One region of the Cohnella sp. LGH genome, then DNA from elsewhere that is predicted to be linked to it. Evidence: riboswitches for the same ligand, from Rfam matches in the RefSeq annotation. Region 1 holds a riboswitch; each other region holds the start of a gene.
What was found. A riboswitch is a leader RNA that binds a small molecule or an ion and turns the genes downstream of it on or off. The one in region 1 is predicted to bind cyclic di-AMP.
Positions count from the first base shown of each region.

Region 1 (4,979 bases):
GGCACAAGACCGCCAAGCGGCGTCAGCGTATCGTGCATGTTGTTGACCGTTCCCGTTGTCGCCGCCGTCGTAACGGTTGTGAACAAGGCGGATTGGGCGATGCCGAAGCGTACTTCCTTTCCTTCCATGCTACCCTGCGAAGCGTCGATGCCCAGTGCATTCAGGGCCGGATTGCCGCTTTTCTCGGCCGTATAAGCGATCGTCAGGAATACGAGGAACAAAATCATCATCGCCGAAAAAATAACCCAGCCCTGCTTTTTACTTTTGGCGAATCTGCCGTACATGAATGGAAGACCGGCAGAGAGCGACCACATCGAAATCATTTCGATGACGTTCGTCAACCCGTTCGGATTCTCGAACGGATGCGAGGAGTTCGCTCCGAAAAAACCGCCTCCATTGGTGCCTAAATGTTTGATCGACTCAAGCGAGGCGACCGGACCGATCGCAATTTGCTGAACCGAGCCCTCCAGAGTCGTTAATGACAAGGTCGGGTCCAAGGTTTGCGGCACTTGCAGCGCAACCAATGCCAAAGTAACGATGATCGCTAATGGGAAGAAGATCCGGGTATGGGCTTTGACGAAATCCTCGAAGAAATTACCGAGCGTGTTCCCTTTGCTGGTGATCCCTCTGACGAAAGCGACTGCCACTGACAAACCGGTGGCCGCCGATGTAAACATCATCATCATGATGACCGCCATTTGCGAGAAATAGGTCAAACCGGTTTCGCCGCTGTAGTGCTGAAGATTCGTATTGGTCATAAAGCTGATGATCGTATTTATCACGAGCGTCGGCTCCATATTGCCGATGTCGTTCGGGTTTAACGGCAGTCCGGTCTGCACGCGAAGCATCGCGTAACATAAGGCAACCAAAACCATATTGGTCAAAACGAAGCTGAGCGCATATTTTTTCCAGCTCATTCCGACTCTATTATTTAGCCCAATGATCCTAAAAATCAGTTTTTCAAACGGACCAAACACTTTGTCCGTACGGTTGGATTCGTTCGAGAACACATGGTACATGTAGTTCCCGAGCGGTTTCGCGATCAGCATCAGAATGCCGATCACAACGACAATTTGCAAAATATCCATAGCCGTTCCTCCTTGTGGCTCGATCGACTGCGTGCGAAGTCCCTCTAAAATTTGTCAGGGTGAAGCAGTGCATAAACGAGATAAATGAACAACGCTCCCGTAAAAATCAATACGATTGTCATGAGCTTTCCCCTTCCGTTTCGTCGATCGATCTGTCGCACCAGACGATAAACCCGGCGACTAGGGCGAAGGAAGCGACCAAGGTTAAAATCATCCATAGATCCATCATCTCTACACGTCCTTTACGATTAATCCGTCCAACTTCCGAGCAAAAATCCGACATCGTTGGCTTGCGTATGCACGATATAAGAAGCGCCTAGCTTTCTGTAAATCACTTCGGGATGCGATGCGCCGGTTACGACCGTAATCGCCTTACAAGACCAATTGGCGAGCAGCAGCAAGTACTGACAACTTAGCGGTAAACTTGATTCGAAAATGAATACACGACCGATCGGGAACGAAGGTACAGAATTTTCCTTAATTGAGACGGTGTCTACGCGGAGTATACAGTCTACTCCAAGGCCTCTTAGCTCCCTCTCTTCCCTGCCGTTATTCGTCAGCACCGCTACTGGAATCCGATGAATTCGAAGGAGCTTGATAAATCTTTTACCCGCCTCGTTCGGTGCGGCAATCAGGATATGACGTTGTTCCATAGGTTCGGTTCCTCCTTCCCGGATATCGGAAGAAGGCAACAAAAAAGAAGCTTTGGGCACAGAGGAACCTTTGCCCGCGGCTTCTTCGACCAAAACGCTAGTCTGATGTCGGCTCGCGAAAAGTGTTGCCTCTCCCGATACGCTTACGAGGTTAGCTGCCGGATTCGGGCGTGAGAGTCGCCCTACGCTCGGAACGGTTAAGTGCCGAACGATTCACCCCATGGAGCCGATTTCGGATCCTGTCGGTTCCCCCGATCCTTTTCGTTTAAGGATTCAGCGTCTAAATTTGAAAATACTTTTCATAAAATGGCATAATTAAAACGCAACTGATCGCTCTCTGCGTCGCGACTGGGCTTACAAGCTTCATCATCCTCTCCGAAGAAGCAATTTCTGTGTGGAGCTCCACGCATCATGGCCGTATCGTACTCCTAGCCATAAAACCTGTAAAGCAGCGCACGGTTCAAAATGAATGGATTTCGGTAAAATTCATTGGTTACAACGATTTATATGGAAATAATCTTCGATTATCTCGTGTATTCTCTTTATTGTGCAGTTTTACATCCATTTTTATAGTATTTTTACACCTCTAAACGGTTTATTTTATCCCTTTTTTACAGTAATCTAATAGAGCAGAATACTGGAATATGGACGGGGGGACGGGGGAAGTCGTGCGAATTATTCGAGCTTTATGGAGGTCGTGGTGGTCTTATGCAAGCATCACGCTGCTGATCGCCCTCATGACAGTGGCCTTGCACCCGCTCGTACTTGCGATCGATTTGGTCAATATAGCGCTGATCTATTTATTTCCTGTGCTCGTCAGTGCCGTGTATTGGGGGTTACGTCCGGCAATCTATACGGCAATCGCGGCTGTTCTGGCGCTCGATTTTTTCTTCATTCCGCCAAAGCTGAGCTTCACCGTGGCAGACTTGCGTTATCTCATTTCATTTTGCGTTTTTTTGGCCGTTGCCGCGTTGACCTCCAGTCTTGCGGCAAGGCTGAAGCAGCAGCTGCTTTATTCCAAACAGAAAGAGGCGCACACTGCTTCGCTCTATGCGCTGAGCAAGCAGATGAGCGCCATTACGGACATCCACGCTTTGCTGGATAATGTCTCCCTCCATGTCTCTCAGACCATTGGCACGGAAATTGCGATTTACTTGCCGGATGATCGGAACAATCTGGTGCTGACCCACCGTTCCGATTCTCTTAGCGATTGGGGGCAGAGTAAAGCAGAGCAGGTAATTGCGAAGCTGGCGTTCGATGACGGCGAAGCAGCCGGATACGGGTCCAACACTTTAAGAGATGCTCCAGGCTATTACCTCCCGTTGAGAACCGAAGACCGCGTATATGGCGTTCTGGCGCTTAATATGAGAGATTGGACTAAAGGATTCACGACCGAACAGCAGCAAATGATGGAAGCGATAGGCGGATTGGCGGCCAGCGCCATCGCTCGCGTGAAGTTGGCTGAAGAGGCGAAAATCGCTCATTTGTCGGCTGAATCGGAACGACTTCGTACAGCTATTCTGGATTCCGTTTCTCATGAACTGCGAACCCCGCTAGCAGCCATAATCGGCTCGTCAACCGGTCTGATCGCGGGAGACAACCTTTTTACTTCGGAGGACCGGATGGAACTGCTCATCACCATTCGGGATGGCGCGCTTCGTATGAACCGACTCGTAATCAACCTTCTCAGCATGGTGCAATTGGAAAGCGGTATGTTGCGTCTTAGAAAAAATTGGTGCGACATGGAGGATCTGATCGGCGTTACGCTTGCGCAAGTTAAAGATTTTCAGCAGCATCGGCGGCTGCGGGTACAGCTTCCGCCCAATACCCCTATGGTGTTAGGCGATGAAGTGCTTCTTGAGCAAGTATTGGTCAATATAGTCAGTAATGCGATTAAATATAGTCCGGATTACAGTGATATCGACATAGAGGTATCGTCGGAAAACAATGCCCTTTTGATCTCCATATCCGATCAGGGGATCAGGCTCTCTGATGAGGAATACATGCGGATGTTCGAAAAATTTTATCGCGCCGATGCGACCAAACAAGTGACTGGTACAGGATTGGGATTGGCGATTTGCAAAGGAATCGTTGAGCTCCACAATGGATCGATTACGGGCCGTCGCAATGAACCAACAGGGACCGTAATGACAATTACGCTTCCTTTACTCGACCCAAACGGAATGTATGCAATGCCTGAGGAAACGGAGAGCGAAAAACATGAATGAGAACGGAGCACGTATTTTGATCGTCGATGACGAGCCTCAAATTCGGAAGCTGCTTAAAGTGACCTTACAAGCTCATCAATTTGCGATTCACGAAGCGTCTACCGGAGAAGAAGGCGTGCTACAAGCGTCCTTAATTCATCCGGATTTGATCATCCTCGATCTCGGATTGCCGGATCTCTCCGGCATGGAGGTACTGGAGCGCATTCGGGATTGGTCGAGCGTTCCCGTCATTGTGCTTACAGCTAAGGATAGGGAGGAAGACAAAATCTTTGCGCTGGATAACGGTGCCGACGATTACGTTACAAAACCGTTCAGCATGGGAGAACTGGTCGCCAGAATTCGTGTGGCACTAAGGCATGTCGCCAAATCGACAAATGAGCCCGTCCTCCAGATCGGAGAATTAACCCTCGATCTGTCGCAACGAATCGTGGAATTAAACGGCGAACGCGTAAAGCTTACGCCAACCGAGTACGACCTTCTGAAAATTCTCGCCTCCAATGCCGGGAAGGTCGTTACTCAGCGGCAGCTGCTCCAACAAGTATGGGGCAGCAATCACAGCGAGACCGAAAGCCACTACTTGCGGGTGTACATCGGGCATTTGCGTAAAAAGCTGGAGGAAGACTCGACCCAACCCAAATTTATCCTTACGGAGCCGGGAATCGGTTATCGCTTTCTGTCTCGGGATTAAAGAGTTCAGAACCAGATATGTTCGGGAATCCAGCTTGCCAGACGGATATTTAAACGAAATCAATTGCGTGTTAGTGAAATTTCGTATTCGATTCGTTTCTCCGAAAACCAAATCAAACCCAAACAGGCTGCAGACATATCTGCAGCCTTGGGCTATCGTTTCCGGTTAACGTCACTATGATTTATGAAATAACCTCAATATTCACGTTTTCACCTAAGATCGTGAACTCTATTAAAGGACTATCTAATAGCACATGAAGTTCAAAACCTGTTTCTGTGAGATAAACTTCATCACAAAGCCACACGCTCTCTACACTTAAGCT
Region 1 covers NZ_CP072117.1:3,184,481-3,189,459, reverse strand. The annotation lists gene kdpA (potassium-transporting ATPase subunit KdpA) at 1-1,088, opposite strand, end outside; gene kdpF (K(+)-transporting ATPase subunit F) at 1,133-1,210, opposite strand; gene J4772_RS13535 (HAD family hydrolase) at 1,337-1,741, opposite strand; cyclic di-AMP (ydaO/yuaA leader) riboswitch at 1,866-2,030, opposite strand; gene J4772_RS13530 (ATP-binding protein) at 2,410-3,969, shown strand; gene J4772_RS13525 (response regulator) at 3,962-4,657, shown strand; gene J4772_RS13520 (DUF4085 family protein) at 4,839-4,979, opposite strand, start outside.

Region 2 (4,979 bases), 2.7 Mb from region 1:
GTATTAAACCCGGAGCTTCTGGGCGTAGCCCCCTGGAATAAGGCGGCCCATATCCGCTCCCCGGCAGACAAGGAGCCGAAGGTTGCGGGGTTCCAGCTTTCCAACAGGTAGATCAAGCAGAAGCCCGCGGCAAACAAAATACCGGAACCAAGCAAGACAACTTTGGCATGCAGGGATAATTTGCGCCATGAACGTTTGCGAAAAACATCCACGACGACAATATAGCCAAGCCCCCCGATAATAAACAGCAGGATGACGGTGATGTTGACTACAGGGTCGCCAACAAATGGAGATAAACTGTCCGACCATAAAGCGAAGCCCGCATTGTTAAACGCTGAAATGGAATGAAAGAGCGCATAATAAGCAGCTTGACCCCAACCCATATCGGCTTGCCAACGCAAGGTGAGTACCAATGTCGCCATTGCCTCAAATGCAAATGCGATAAGCACCATAAAGATCGACAATTTGACCAAGCCTTGCGATGATGTCGAATGCGTGGCCTGCTGAATGATCAGCCTTTGGCGAAGACCGATCCTTTTGCCGATCATGATAGCCACCATTACGCCGACGGTCATAAAGCCAAGGCCGCCGACCTGAATGAGCATCATAATGACGATTTGCCCGAAGGTAGAGAACACACTTCCCGTATCCACGACAACCAGGCCATTGACACAAATGGCGGAGGTTGCCGTAAAGAGGGCATTCAGCAGGCCGATCGATTGGCCGGATGATGATGAATAGGGGAGCATTAGAAGCAAAGCGCCTACCCAGATCAAGCAAAAAAAGATCATCAAGATGAGTTGGGGAGGGCTTGTTCGTGTTTTCAGCCGATTTACGATGGCGACAAGCATAGTGAAAAGAGAACGGCTATGCATACGATCTTCATTTCTGTTCATAGTCTTCTTCCAAGTCTCGAATATCCGTGTTACTGCCGATTATCACCAGAATATCTCCCGTGTTAATTTCATCCTCTGCCTTTGGTGAAATATTGATATGAACTCCTTTTTTGATCGCCATAATGGTACATCCGTATTTGGCCCGAATATTTAATTGTTGAAGAGTCTGTTCATTCATTGCAGGTGGGGCCTTCAGTTCAACCAAATTGTGAACGGGAGACAACTCAATGTAGTCAATCAGATTGTCGGAGCTTAATTGATTTCCAAGGCGAGCAGCCATGTCTCGTTCTGGATACACAATATGATCTGCCCCTACTTTGATTAGAACTTGCCCATGCATTTCGTTTTTAGCTTTGGCCGTTATTTTCGGTATATGCAATTCTTTAAGCAACAAGGTTGCCAAGATGCTCGCCTGCAGATCTTCTCCGATAGCAACAATCGCATGGGTAAAGTTTCGTGCGCCCAGTTCTTTCAGTACTCCTTCATCTGTACAATCTGCTTGCACAGCATGAGTCGCTACGCCGGATATGTCTTGTACGAGCTGCTCATCCTTATCAACGGCGAGTACTTCGTGACCATTCTGAATCAAAGTGTGCACCAAGCTAGACCCAAATCGGCCCAGGCCAATCACTATAAACTGTTTTTTCATGCATAGCACATCCTTTCCTTATGTCTATCTATCCCGACCCTCTTGAAAGGCGATAATATGAATATCGATTTCTCCAATTTTCTTTAATAGTTCATTGACAATGGAGCCATTCCAAATCTCTTGCCATCGTGTCATACCGGGGTGCCCGATGATTAATTGTGTGATTTGAATTTGCTCAGCCGTATCGACTATCACATCGGAGACCTTGTGATTGCCACGAGTTTTGGTCATAAACGTGGCATGGCATTCTTCGGATATCGTTTTCCAATGGAGAATGCGCTCACTTTTGTCTTGGCTAATCTGGTTATTCTCTTGTTCAGTCTGTACATGCAGTACGAACAATGGGCATTGATAAAGGGCAGCTAATCGGCCTCCTCGCCGGATCAGCCGTTCTCCGTTTGGCCCGTGGTACACACATACCATAATTTTCTCACTGCTTAACATGGGCTATACTCCTTTGCTGAAACTTGAAAGTAACAGAATGATTGCTGTGAAACGACAAAAAAGCTTGGAGCAGAGAAATTCTGCTGCCAAGCTTCGGATTGCTATGTCAGGACAAACCAAAGACGCATTCATGATCTCTCTCATGACGCCTACGAGGTTAGCTGTCGGATTCGGGTCTGAGAGTCCCCGTTCTTTCTGCAAAAGAAAGAATTCACCCCTGAAGCGATTATGCTTCGTTGGTTCCCCCGCTCCTCAAAAGAGGATTAAGCGATGAATATACAATTGTTGTAACTTATCATAAAGCAGTTAATTTCAAAAGTAAACAGCTGATCCGGGAAATCAATCATGGGTTGCTTGCATAGTTATGGTTGAATGTAGTGGTATTTTCAGGTAATAATACGAAGATAGAGCAAAGACGTTTCAATTTCTTTTGAGTGGGCAATGGAAAGGGGATCATTCGTTATGTTTTTCATAAGTTCAGATTTGCCCCACTTGAATCAGATTGGCGGTCTTGGATTTATGACTTATAGTTTATAGTGAGCTGGTAGTGGTCGTATTATCTATGTTATGCGCGCCTTGACAGTCATGGTTATTTCCGTGAGTGTGGTGATTGCAGGATTTTAAAGAGGTTCTTTTCGAAGTCACTTCGGCATTGAGAACGGACAGACATACGGTTCTGACACAGACGCCACTTCCAATGAAACGGGACCTGATTTAAGACACCTGAGGAAGCACTTGCCATACAGAAGAATAGACCTTCGGGTGGTCGTGATATCCCGCTATATGATGTTGATGGGAAAACCAAAATTGGTGTCTTTCATATTGGCTGATAATAATGGCAATAAAACAGTTCAACATCTTTAACCTAACGGAGAACGTTAGTTGGATGACAACAGCGGCAGTCTAAGGCATTATTTATCAAATCTTGGTCTGCCGCTCTTTCATTAATTGATCAGTCTAAAACTTATTTTTTAAAAGCTGACGATTCATCAATTCAAAAAACGCGCTAAATCAACGACATCAGTCTAACACATTATTTTTACCGAACAACACTTGCATTTGCATTGTCGCAAAAACACAGTCGGGAGAAATTCCGGTATCCCGAGGAGAAAGTTCTGATTGTCTAGAGATGCCTCCTATTTCTAACATCCTGAACCAAGATTAAAATCAGGGAAATGTTTAAGACCGGAGAGCGATCGGCAAGGTAACTAGTCATTCCTCCCAATTATGTTTGCTTCCGACAAGTCCATAAAAGAACAATTTATTGAGGTCCCCCGTCATCTTTTGCAGGTGCGGAAAGGCCTCTTCTTTTTGCATATAATCCTTGAACATTTGAATGAACACAAGGATTGATTCATTAGATAGGCCGGGATCGACATACCCTTGCTGTTTTCCCTCTTCAATTAGCGTCATCAGCCCCGGCATGATTTTTTCCTGCATCATCTTTTCCAGGTAAGGGACGCCGGTCGCGTACTTTTTCATGAAATGGGTAAAGGTATCGGGGTGCACATTATTGGCGGAATCGATCTTGGCAAACATCACGCTTTTGATCTTTTCGATAAAAGGCATGTCGTTGGTCAGCATTTTTTCATACTCCGACCAGATCTGATCGAGATAAAATACGAGCATTTCTTCAACAAGATTATGTTTGCTTCCGAAATAGTTGTAAATCGTCACTTGCGATACGTTGGCTTTGCTTGCTATTTCTGCAATGGACACTTTCTGGATGCCGTAGGTCAAAAACAGATCAACGGCACTTCGCAAGATGTCCTTTTTTTTCTGGTCTCTACGTTTCTGGTATCCGTCCATTTCATCCACCTCTCTGTAAATAGTTTAACTTAAGTTATGAAATATAACAATTAACCAAGTTCAAAACATGTTGTAAAATGAATCGCCATCATATAATATGAAATATATGAATAACTATATTTCAAAACATTAACGGAAGGGTGAGACCATGTCTTTGTTGCGAGTCAGGAACTTAACCAAGAAGTTTGGTGCATCGACAGCGCTGGACGGTGTGAATCTGGAAGTGAGCAGCGGGGAAATCTTTGGATTCATTGGCCCTAATGGCGCGGGTAAATCGACGACGATTCGTGTGCTTCTTGGTATACTGCGAGCCACCTCCGGAGAGGCTCAATTGTTTGGCAAGGATGTATGGAAAGATGCGGTTGAGATTCACAAGCGTCTCGCTTACGTGCCTGGCGACGTCAATCTATGGCCCAATTTGACCGGTGGCGAGGTCATAGATTTGTTTGTTAAATTGCGCGGAGGGAGCGATAAAAGCAAACGAGAAGAGCTTATTCAACGATTCGACCTGGACCCGACAAAAAAGTGTCGAACCTATTCCAAAGGTAACCGGCAGAAGGTGGCGCTTATCGCTGCATTTTCTGCTGATGCGGATTTGTATATTTTGGATGAACCTACCTCCGGGCTGGACCCCTTGATGGAGAATGTATTTCAGGATTGTGTGATGGCAGTCAAAGAGCAAGGGAAAAGCGTACTCCTGTCCAGCCATATTTTGTCTGAAGTGGAGCGCCTGTGCGATAAGGTCGGGATTATCCGGCAGGGGAAAATCATTGAAAGCGGGACATTGCGTGAATTGCGTCACTTAACCCGTACACACGTTAAGGTGGAGACAAAGCAGGCTATTCCTTCCATTGAGCGGTTTAAGGGTATCTATGAGCTGGAAGAGAAAGGCGAAGAGTTGTCATTCCAAATGGATACTGAAGAGATGGACAACGTCATTCGGCATCTTAGCCAGTTCGGCATTGTGAAGCTGGAATGCTCGCCGGCTAAGCTCGAAGACTTGTTTATTCGGCATTATGAAGGAACTGGAGGGGGCGTTCGGTGATGGACAATCCGTTATGGGCAAGAACGGGCCGATTGATCGGATTTATCGCGAGGCTTGACCGAATTCGCATTCCGTTATGGATGATCGGCATTGTGTTTTTCACCTTCATTGTACCGCCAGCCTTGTCCGAAATGTA
Region 2 covers NZ_CP072117.1:5,889,536-5,894,514, reverse strand. The annotation lists gene J4772_RS24805 (TrkH family potassium uptake protein) at 1-851, opposite strand, end outside; gene J4772_RS24800 (potassium channel family protein) at 883-1,545, opposite strand; gene J4772_RS24795 (universal stress protein) at 1,570-1,989, opposite strand; cyclic di-AMP (ydaO/yuaA leader) riboswitch at 2,120-2,269, opposite strand; gene J4772_RS24790 (TetR/AcrR family transcriptional regulator) at 3,202-3,798, opposite strand; gene J4772_RS24785 (ABC transporter ATP-binding protein) at 3,947-4,843, shown strand; gene J4772_RS24780 (ABC transporter permease) at 4,843-4,979, shown strand, end outside.
Region 2: another riboswitch for cyclic di-AMP. It lies ahead of J4772_RS24795 (universal stress protein); the one in region 1 lies ahead of J4772_RS13535 (HAD family hydrolase).

Region 3 (4,979 bases), 1.5 Mb from region 1:
ACTAACGCCATCACCGCTTTTCCAAGGCGCGCCTTCCTCATCGCCCCTACCTCCCCATCCCGCTCGTCATACCACTAGCCTGAGCGAACGGGATGGTTTTCATTCACCTGAATCGAACGACTCCTGACATTGCTCGATTTGATCGTTCGTGCCGATCACCACCATAACATCCTCCGTCGACAATACGTCCTTGGCCGCCGGAGCGATAATCATGCCTTGCGGCTTGTTGATGGCCACGATGCTGCAGCCGAATTTGCCGCGCAGGTCGACGTCCTCCAGCGATTTGCCCGACCAGCATTGCGGCACGGCCAACTCCGCGATCGTATATTTTTTGGACAACTCGATATAATCGAGCAGGTTGGGGGAGACGAGCTGATGCGCAACGCGAACGCCCATATCCCGCTCCGGGTAGATGATCCGATCGACGCCCATTCTTTCCAGCACCCGGCCGTGCAGGTCGGATACCGCCTTGGCCACAACCTTCTTTACGCCCAGCTCCTTAAGCAGAATCGTCGCCAAAATGCTGGCCTGGATATCGTCGCCGATCGCTACGACCCCGCAATCGAAATTGCGGGCGCCCACCGAGCGCAGAACCTCCTCCTCCGTCGCATCAGCTACGATCGTATGCGTCAGAACGTTGGACAGCTCCTGCACCTTTTCCTCGTCCCGATCGACGCCAAGAACCTCATAGCCCAATCTGACCAATTCCCGGCCGAGATTGGAGCCGAATCGTCCTAGACCGATAATGACGAACTGATTTAATTTCATCCTTTTCCGTCCTCTACCCGATGATAATTTTACCTTCCGCAAATCGATACAGCACCCGAACCTGTCTTGGACCAAGGGCATAGGATAGCGTGAGCGGGCCGAGCCGTCCAATAAACATCAAAGCAATAATGACGATTTTGCCCGTCAGCGTCAGTTGCGTCGTCAATCCGATGCTTAGCCCTACCGTTCCGAAAGCCGATGCCGCCTCAAACAAAATCATTAGAAAATGGTGATCCTCTGTTGTCAACAAAATCATCGTAGCGATCAAAATAAGTCCGAACGAGAAAAGCGTTATCGTCAAAGCCTTATAGACCCGTTCGCGCGCCAGCCTGTATCTGAAAAATACAACATCTTCCTTCCCTCTCACCATAGCGGCTACCGCGCCCAAAAGAGCCGTAAAAGTCGTCGTTTTGATGCCTCCCCCGGTTGAACCGGGAGAAGCACCGATAAACATCAGCAGAACGATAAAGAATTGCGTGGATTGCCGCAGCCCGGCTAGATCGACCGTGTTGACACCGGCCGTTCTCGGCGACACGGATTGCATAAACGATGCCAGCAGCTTCTCGCCTAAGGTCATTGGCGCCAGCGTCTTGCCGTTCGAATATTCGAAAATAAAAATAACGATCGCGCCCACAACAATTAAAATACCGGAAGTGCTTAAAACGACCTTGGAGTGCAGTGATAGTCTGCGGTTCGCTCGGCGGATGTCCGCCAAGTCGGAAAGTACGATAAACCCTAGCCCTCCCAGTATAATCAGCAGCATCGTCACAATGTTTACAACAGGGTCATTTGCGTAATCGACTAAGCTTCGAAAATCTCCCATTACATCAAACCCGGCATTGTTGAAAAACGATATCGCGTGGAAGACCCCCTTGTAGATTGCCTCGCCAGGAGGCATATCTTGCAAAAATCTAAACGAGAGCAAAAGGGCCCCTACCAACTCGATCGATAACGCATAAAACCAAACCTTGCGGACGAGACGAATGATCCCCTCAATGCTCGTCTGGTTAAAGGCTTCACGTAAAATCAGCCTTTCCTTCAACGAAATTTTTCTTTTGAGTACAATGGCGAATAAGGTGGACATGGTCATAAACCCGAGTCCTCCCAGTTGGATCAAACCGAGAATGATCCATTGCCCGCCCAGTGTCCAATACGTCCCCGTGTCGACCACGACAAGACCTGTGACGCAGGTTGCGGAGGTCGCGGTAAACAAAGCGTCGATAAACGAAGGAGTTCGCTCGGATACATGTGCAAACGGCATCATCAAAAGCAGCGAACCGAGCATTACAATCCCCGCAAACCCCAGAACAAGAATTCTTGGGGGACTGGCGATCAGCTTTCCGAATGCTGTACGCAATCAGATCCCCCCTGTTAACCAATAATAATTTTGCCTTCGGCATAGCGGTATAGCTGTCTCCCGGATCTGGGTCCCAGAGCATAGGTAAGCGTAAGCGGCCCCAATCGTCCCATGAACATTAAGAGAGTAATGGTCAGCTTTCCTGCCAGCGTTAGGTTTTCAGTCAGTCCCATCGATAATCCGACTGTACCGAAGGCCGATGTGGCTTCGAACAAAATTTTCAGGAAGCTTGCATCCTCAGTCGTTGCCAGAATCATCGTTCCAAGCATAACGATGCCGATACAAAAAAGCGTAACTGTGACCGCTTTGTATACCCTCTCCTGAGCAAGGCGAAGCCGGAACAGCACCACGTCTTCTTTGCCGCGAATCATTGCTAATACCGCGCCCACGAGAACTGCAAACGTCGTAGTCTTAATGCCTCCGCCAGTGGAACCCGGCGAAGCCCCGATAAACATCAAAATGATAATAAAAAATTGCGTCGCTTGACGAAAGTCGGAAATACTTTCCGTCGTTACTCCTCCGGAACGAGTCGTAACTGAGTGAAATAGCGAGCTTAACACTTTCTGCCCAAAGCTATCCTCAGCGATTGAGCGAGTATTCGTAAATTCGAAAATCAGAATAATCAAAGCACCTATCACGATCAGAGCCGCCGAAACGCTGAGTACGACTTTCGTGTGCAGCGAAAATTTCTTCTTTTTCCGAACCTCGAACAAATCGGCAAGCACGATAAAGCCGAAGCCCCCCAAAATGATCAGCAGCATCGAAACAAAATTCATGTAAACGTCCGAAGCGTACTTCGAGAAGCTGCTGAAATCCCCGGACAAATCGAAGCCCGCATTGTTGAAAATAGAAATCGCATGAAATACGCCATGATAGAGCGCCCGGCCAAGCGGCATATCGATTGAGAAGCGGATTGTGTACAACAAAGCTCCGACCAGTTCCAGCGCCAATGCGTAGAAAATGACTTTGCGCACGAGTCGGACAAGTCCCTCTATGCTGCCTTGGTTCAGCGATTCCTGCAATATCAGCCTTTCCTTAAGGGAAATCCGCCTGCGCAACATGAGCGCAAACAACGTCGCCATCGTCATAAAGCCGATACCGCCAATCTGAATCAGCAGCAAGATGACCCAGTGGCCGAACGTCGAGAAATAGGAGCCCGTATCAAACAGCACAAGGCCGGTCACGCATGCTGCCGAGGTTGCGGTGAACAAAGCGTCCACGAAGGAAGTCGGCTCCCGGCTCGCCGATGCGACGGGCAGCATTAGCAGTACGGTTCCCGTCAATATAATGAAAGAAAATCCGAGCAGCAAAATTCTCGGAGGAGAGGCATATAGCCATCTCGCTGCTTTTTTGAACAAATTCATCCACCTCGACTGCTTTTTTACGCAAACAAAAAAAGCACTGGAACCCCAGTGCCTACACTGCACGCGATTCCTGTTCGTATAACGCCTACGAGGTTAGCTGTCGGGTTCGGGCTCGAACAGGCTGCCCTATCCTTCCGCGTCGATCGCGATGGAATTCACCCCGGGATGTTCGAATACAATAGTGGTTGTACACGCCATCCGTTGGTTCCCCCGTTTTCTGCAAGCAGAAACTCGGCCGTTCTATCGTAAAAAGACGTACCATCGAATTATAGTCCTTACCCCGCGGAGGAACAACGTCAAAAAGGGGGCAATCCGGCTCGTTTAAGCGGTTGTATGCATAATTCTCCGGGGGATTTGGCATCGGACAGTCATTATCGCTTCGTTTGCTTTCATTTTCGCTGAAAATGCGAGATACTTAATGAAAAAAACGGTGAAGCGAAGCGCGAAGCCACTGTATCCGTTTACTTGAAATTTTTGCAGGCGAGGAGAGAAGCCGTATGATCGAAAATCGACCGCTTCCGCTGGACAAACGTTGGGTTTGGACGGCCGCGATCGGGCTAGCGTTTTTTTTACTGATACAAGTGTTCCCCATATCGGGGCAATTGTTCTCCATGAATACTTCCACCGTGCTGACAAGAGCCGAAGTGGAGCAGCGGGCGATCGTTTGGGCCGCCGACAAATTCGGCGTGGCAGCCTCGGATATTAACAAAACGACGGTAACGCATATGACCGATAGCCGGACGAACGGCTACTTGTCCAAGCAAGCGTTGACGGGCGAATACGATAAGCTGTGGGCCGCAGCGACTCCGACCGACGTCTACGTCGTGGAGCTGTACGTGAACGGCACGCCGGGCTCTTTGGCCGTCTCGCTCCATATGGAATCAGGCGATCTGGTCGCTTGGCGTCATGTCGAAGAGTCCTCCGGCCGCGATGGAGACGGACCGGCATCGGAGGAGAAGGCGACGGCCGATCAAGCGGCCAACGCGCTTCAATACGCCTCCTCATTCGGCATTCGTTCAGGCGATTGGGAATGGACTGGCGTTCGTCTCGCCAGCGGCGGCTTCGAGTACGCTTCCCGGCAAGACAACATTGGAGAAGCGAAGCTGCTGCTTCAAGTCGACTCTCCTTCTACCGTCGGTTCAACCCCCTCCGCAAGCTGGCAGGGCGGCACAGTCGCTTACCGGGTCGAGCTGCCGAAATCGTTTATCGATTATATGGACAATCAGGAGCAATGGGCCTCTATGCTGTCCGTATTCGGCTTCATTTTGCCCCAAGTGCTGCTGTTCATTCTGGCGATTATCTATACGGGTACCCACGGAGGACACTCTTCCTACCGCCGAGGCATTTTTCTGGCGCTCGTCTTTTTCGCGCTGTATGCGGGACTGACCTATAATATGATTCCGGGCCTGAGAGCGGGAACGTGGGAGGCGGGAATCCGCGGGGGGGATACTGTCAGTGTGACGGTCAGCCTCGTTACCTATGCGGCAATG
Region 3 covers NZ_CP072117.1:4,668,145-4,673,123, forward strand. The annotation lists gene J4772_RS20075 (polysaccharide deacetylase family protein) at 1-41, opposite strand, end outside; gene J4772_RS20080 (potassium channel family protein) at 100-768, opposite strand; gene J4772_RS20085 (TrkH family potassium uptake protein) at 782-2,125, opposite strand; gene J4772_RS20090 (TrkH family potassium uptake protein) at 2,140-3,489, opposite strand; cyclic di-AMP (ydaO/yuaA leader) riboswitch at 3,556-3,736, opposite strand; gene J4772_RS20095 (CPBP family intramembrane glutamic endopeptidase) at 3,987-4,979, shown strand, end outside.
Region 3: another riboswitch for cyclic di-AMP. It lies ahead of J4772_RS20090 (TrkH family potassium uptake protein); the one in region 1 lies ahead of J4772_RS13535 (HAD family hydrolase).

Region 4 (4,979 bases), 2.5 Mb from region 1:
TACACGAGGGCGCTCCTCGGAAGGCTGGAATCTGCACCAGTATCACGGAGACTCCGAGTTTTATGCGGACTTCGGCATCTACAGCGTACGCATCAACGTTCCGGATGGCTACAAGGTAGCGGCTACCGGCTTCCTTACGAAGACTCCGGCGGTAACCGGCGGACGCAAAAGCTTCCAGTTCTACGCCGACGACGTGCACGATTTCGCTTGGTCGGCTTCTCCGGACTTCGTCTACGTGGAGGATTCGTTCTCCTCGCCCGGCATTCCCGGTGTGCGGATCAAGCTTTATCTAGACCCTCTTCATCAGCATTTGAAGGATCGTTACATGCATGCCGCCAAGTCTGCGTTGGCCAAGCTGGGTCAATGGTACGGAGAATATCCCTACTCCACGCTCTCCGTTGTCATTCCTCCGGCAAGCGGCAACGGCGCCGGCGGGATGGAATATCCCACTCTCGTTACCGGAGCGGCCGCACAAGACGACAATCCCGGCTACGAGTTGGAGCGAACTCTGGTCCATGAGATTGCGCATCAGTACTGGTACGGGCTTGTGGCCTCCAACGAATTCGAGGAGGCTTGGCTGGACGAAGGCTTTACGTCCTATACCGAGGATAAGCTGATGTCCAGCATTTACGGAGTGCTGCCCAACCTTCCGGTCGAAGCCAGCTATATGACTCATCCCGAGCCGCTGAACCTCTCTTCCTGGAAGTTCAGTTCCTCCGACAGATACGCCGAGAACGTCTACATGAGAGGCAAGCTCGTACTCTCCGCGCTGGAGCGTCAAGTGGGAGACAAAACGATGAGCAAGATTATGCGCACCTACTTCCAGAAGCACAAGTTCAAGCACCCCTCGTTTCAGGACTTCCAGAAAGTCGTAGAGACGGTTACGAAAGAAAAGTGGGACGACTTCTTCAGGGCGTATGTGCAAAAAGGAGAAATGGCGGATTTCTCGGTGGAAGCGATCCAGACAAGACAGACGGACAACGGCTACGAAAGCATCGTCCTGCTCCGGCGCAGCGGAGGCAGCCCCGAGCCCGTGTCGGTATGGTTGCAATTCCAGGACGGCCATTCGATGCGCAAAATATGGGACGGCGTTCAGACCCATGTGCAGCTTAAGCTGGAATCGGCCTCCCCGCTGCTCTATGCGGCGATCGATCCCGGCAATCATATCGTGCTCGACAATCGCAAAATCAACAATTATCTCAAAGCCGAGGTTCCGCCGCAGCAGCGTACCCGATATACAGCCGGCATCGCCCAAATCATAGAAGGCTTGTTCGGAGCTTTGGCTTGGTAGGGGGGAAAGGAAGAAAATGCGCAAACGACTAAAAATGGGATGGGACATGACCGTCCGGCATAAATATGTATTGGTTCTCCTGTTCCTGTACCGCTTGCTCTGGGGATTTTTCCTGTATCGGTTCGTCGATTCAATCGTAACGCCCGTAATCGCGCGTTATCCGGACGAACATCCGAACTCCGACGCCGCACACCTGTTTCTGATCGAAGCCCAGTTCCGCCTGCTGAAGACCGACCTCATCGACGATACGCTATGGCTGCTTGGCGGGCTGCTTCTCCTGAGAATGGTGCTGACCCCTCTGATCAATGCCGGTCTGTTCTACTCCTTCCGTCACTCCGCCGAGGAGGAAGGAACGCGGGTACTATCGGGAGTTCGCAGAGCATGGAAGCCGGTAACCCTGCTCTATTGGATGGAAAGCGCGCTCGTGGCTCTTCCTGCCGCATGGCTGCTGCCGATGGCCAAAAGCCGGTTTTTTGCAGAGCCCTCCTTGACGGATTGGCTGCTGGAACTGCTCCCTTACGCGGCCTGCTGGCTGCTATACGGCTTAGTCGTTCACCTGTTCTGTCTGTTCATGCAGTTCGGAGCGGCTGCGCAAGAAGGAGCGTTAAGCAGTCTGGGGCTGGCGCTGCGCCGAGCCTTCCCTCTGCTCGGCATCACGTTAATCATGGTCGGAATCGGTCTGGCCGTGTCCGCCGCAGCTTGGGCGGTCTCCTTGCTCTGGTCCGGTTTTCTGGCCGTGGCGCTGCATCAAGCTTTTCATTTCGTGCGCTCCTTGCTCAAGCTGTGGACTGCCGCCTCCCAGCATCAGGTATGGGGCGACGCGAAATCGTAAGCTTATCAGGTCCCGACAATCGACAATATTCCTCCCGGGACATTCCCCCGGTTGCGCCGCATTATGGCCGCGACCGGGGTTTGGCGTTATTATCGGCGAGATAAATCTGGGACGAAAGGAGGATATCCGCACGCGATGTCCGTCCCTAGATTAAGGAATTCTAATATAAAAGTTGCAGGAAATTCGTCAGGATAACCGAATATATAAAGCTGAAGAAATCTTAAAATGCCGAGTTCCCGTGAAACGGGGAACGGGGGAACCATCTTTTCGGGTGAGTTGGCTTTGCTTCAAAGGAGCCATAGGGGACCTTCTACCGAACCCTTAAGCTAACCTCGTAGGCATTGGAAGGAGTCGCCGGTTTTGCGTAAAGTGTCAGTTTTCTTGTTTGGTCTTGCACTGCTCTTGGCTTTTCAGGTCGGCAGCGTATTCGCGAGCTCCAAGCTCGACAATGCGATCGAGCCGCTGATCGGAACCGATTACAAGTACGGAGGAACGACCCCGAAGGGCTTCGATTGCTCCGGCTTCACCGGGTACGTCTTCGATCAACTCGGCATCGACCTGCCTCGCACTTCGCGGGATCTGTACGGCTGGGAGAAGAGCTCGAAGATTTCCGACGATGAATTGCGCGCAGGGGACCTCGTATTCTTCAATACGAGCGGTAGCGGCGTCTCTCACGTCGGAATCTACATCGGCAAGAACAAGTTTGCTCACGCCGCTTCCAAGGGCGTAACGATTACCTCTCTCGACGATAAGTACTACGCGAAACGTTATCTGGGCGCTCGCCGTTTCCTCAGCGATGATACCTATGAGAAGATCGCAACGGAAATCGAAGCCGAGGCAGTCGCAAAACAGTAATCCTGAACACGAGCATAAAAGAAGTACCGCCATCCTCTGGGTGGCGGTACTTCTTTTATCTTTCGTCAGGGGGCCGCGTTCAGCGAAATCCATGTCGAACCGTCCCAAAGGAGCAATTGACGCAAATTCGTATCGTAATAGGTCGTAACCCCAGCGATCATTCGGTGGAGCGGACGTTTGGCCGTCGTCCCGACAAGCGGAAGCGCTCCGAGCTTCAAAAATGAGATTCGGCCGTTAGGATCGACCGGGAACTGCGTATAGACGTTCCGGTCGTTCTGGAACGAATACCAGACGTAATTGTCGAGCTGAACCGAATACTCGCCCAGGGCGTTCGCCGCTCTGTCGAAGAAGACGAACCCGGCCGCATCCGCGCGGGCGAGGCCTCCTGTCTTCGCTCCATGCAATTGAGCGTTGGGGTCGTTCAGTCCTTTGACATGCAACGTTCCGATCCGCAAATACCCGACGGACTCCGGCTCGAAGGACGACATGCCCGTTCCGTAACGATTGTTGCCGACCCGGACGATGCTCACGCCGCTCTTCTCAATCGGGGAATAGTAGACCGAGAGGCTTTCGATTGAACCGGAGCTGTTATTGACCGTAACGTATCCCGTATTCGCATTTCGCAAGGTGACTCCTTCGATATGGAATGTCGAAGCCGCCAAAGCATAGACGCCTTCCAACAGTACAGCTGTGTTGACCTTCGTATGCTCAACGTTCAACTGATTGATGACCGTCTCGCTCTCTTCTCCGGTCAAGGCGAAGGGAACGTCGACGTTCGGACGATCCGACTTCAAATAAATGTTATTGAACACGTTGCCCGTACGGATCGTCGAACGGAAATCGATTCCCCGATACGAGAAGTTCTCGATTTCCAATGTATCGTAAGTGACCGAGAACGACTCGGCCCCTTCCCCGTTCGGGCTGTAGATGGCCGTTCCCACATTCTCGATCCTGACGTTGCGAACCGTCGAGCCCCGTTGCAGCGACCATTGCGCCGCCGTGTAGATGCCGACGCGGTCGCCCATCGCTTCTTGATTCGTGATCAAGCCGCTGTCGAAACCTAAAGCAAGGTCCGCAACGACCGATGTTCTTCCCGCCTTCAGAATCGGAGCCTTCGGATTGGCGTTAGAGGCGATAAGTCGGGAGACGAACATGCCCGAGCCGACGAAGTTCTGATTCTGAATCTGCAGCGTCTCTTTAATATGATAGGTTCCCGCAGGTACGAAGACACTCTTCCCGGTGGCGATCGCTTGTTTGAACGCCGCAGTGTCGTCCATTCCATCGTCCGGGATCGCTCCATAATCCGCCACGTTAGCATAGCCGATCCGGTACTCTCCGGAGGTTGGAATCGGAACGCTGCCGCGAGCGACAGAAATATCGTCGATGGCGATCCCGCCTCCCTTGCGAATGCCCCAGGTCAACGCATAATCGTCGGCCGCGCCCGTCGTGAAGGTCAGCCTCGCTACCCGGTATTGGCCGCGGTCGACAATCTGAGCATCCCCGGCCGCTACGTCCGAGCTTCGCCATAGTACATCATGTCCGCCGCTGAAGTTAAAGCCGGATACTGTCCCCGTCGATGCGGATTTTGCATACAAGTAGTAGAAGCCGTCCACGGGCTCCGCTGCGAACGCTTTGTACTTAAACGTTATCGTATACTGGGTATTCGCCGTCAGCTTCAGCTTCTCGGAATCCGAAGTCAGAAACTCCTTCCACTCCTCCGTCGTTCCCGCCGACGCTTTGACGACGTATTGTCCGTTAATTCGCTTGTCCGCATCGTTAGAGACCGCTCCGCCATTCAGCGTTGTCCACACGGTGCCGGTCGTTTGCCCGTTCTCGAATCCTTCCGGAGCAGCCGTGTCGACGGGTTCCGGCGGAAGCGCTTCTAATCCGCCTTCCCTTATTTTGATGTCGTCGACGACGAGAGCTCCGCCGTTGTGAATGCCGAATACCCAAGCATAGTCCCCGCTCCCCTTGGCGGTAAAGCTCATTTGCGCCAGCCGC
Region 4 covers NZ_CP072117.1:711,923-716,901, reverse strand. The annotation lists gene J4772_RS02845 (M1 family metallopeptidase) at 1-1,291, shown strand, start outside; gene J4772_RS02840 (hypothetical protein) at 1,308-2,123, shown strand; cyclic di-AMP (ydaO/yuaA leader) riboswitch at 2,340-2,479, shown strand; gene J4772_RS02835 (C40 family peptidase) at 2,484-2,978, shown strand; gene J4772_RS02830 (glycosyl hydrolase family 28-related protein) at 3,044-4,979, opposite strand, start outside.
Region 4: another riboswitch for cyclic di-AMP. It lies ahead of J4772_RS02835 (C40 family peptidase); the one in region 1 lies ahead of J4772_RS13535 (HAD family hydrolase).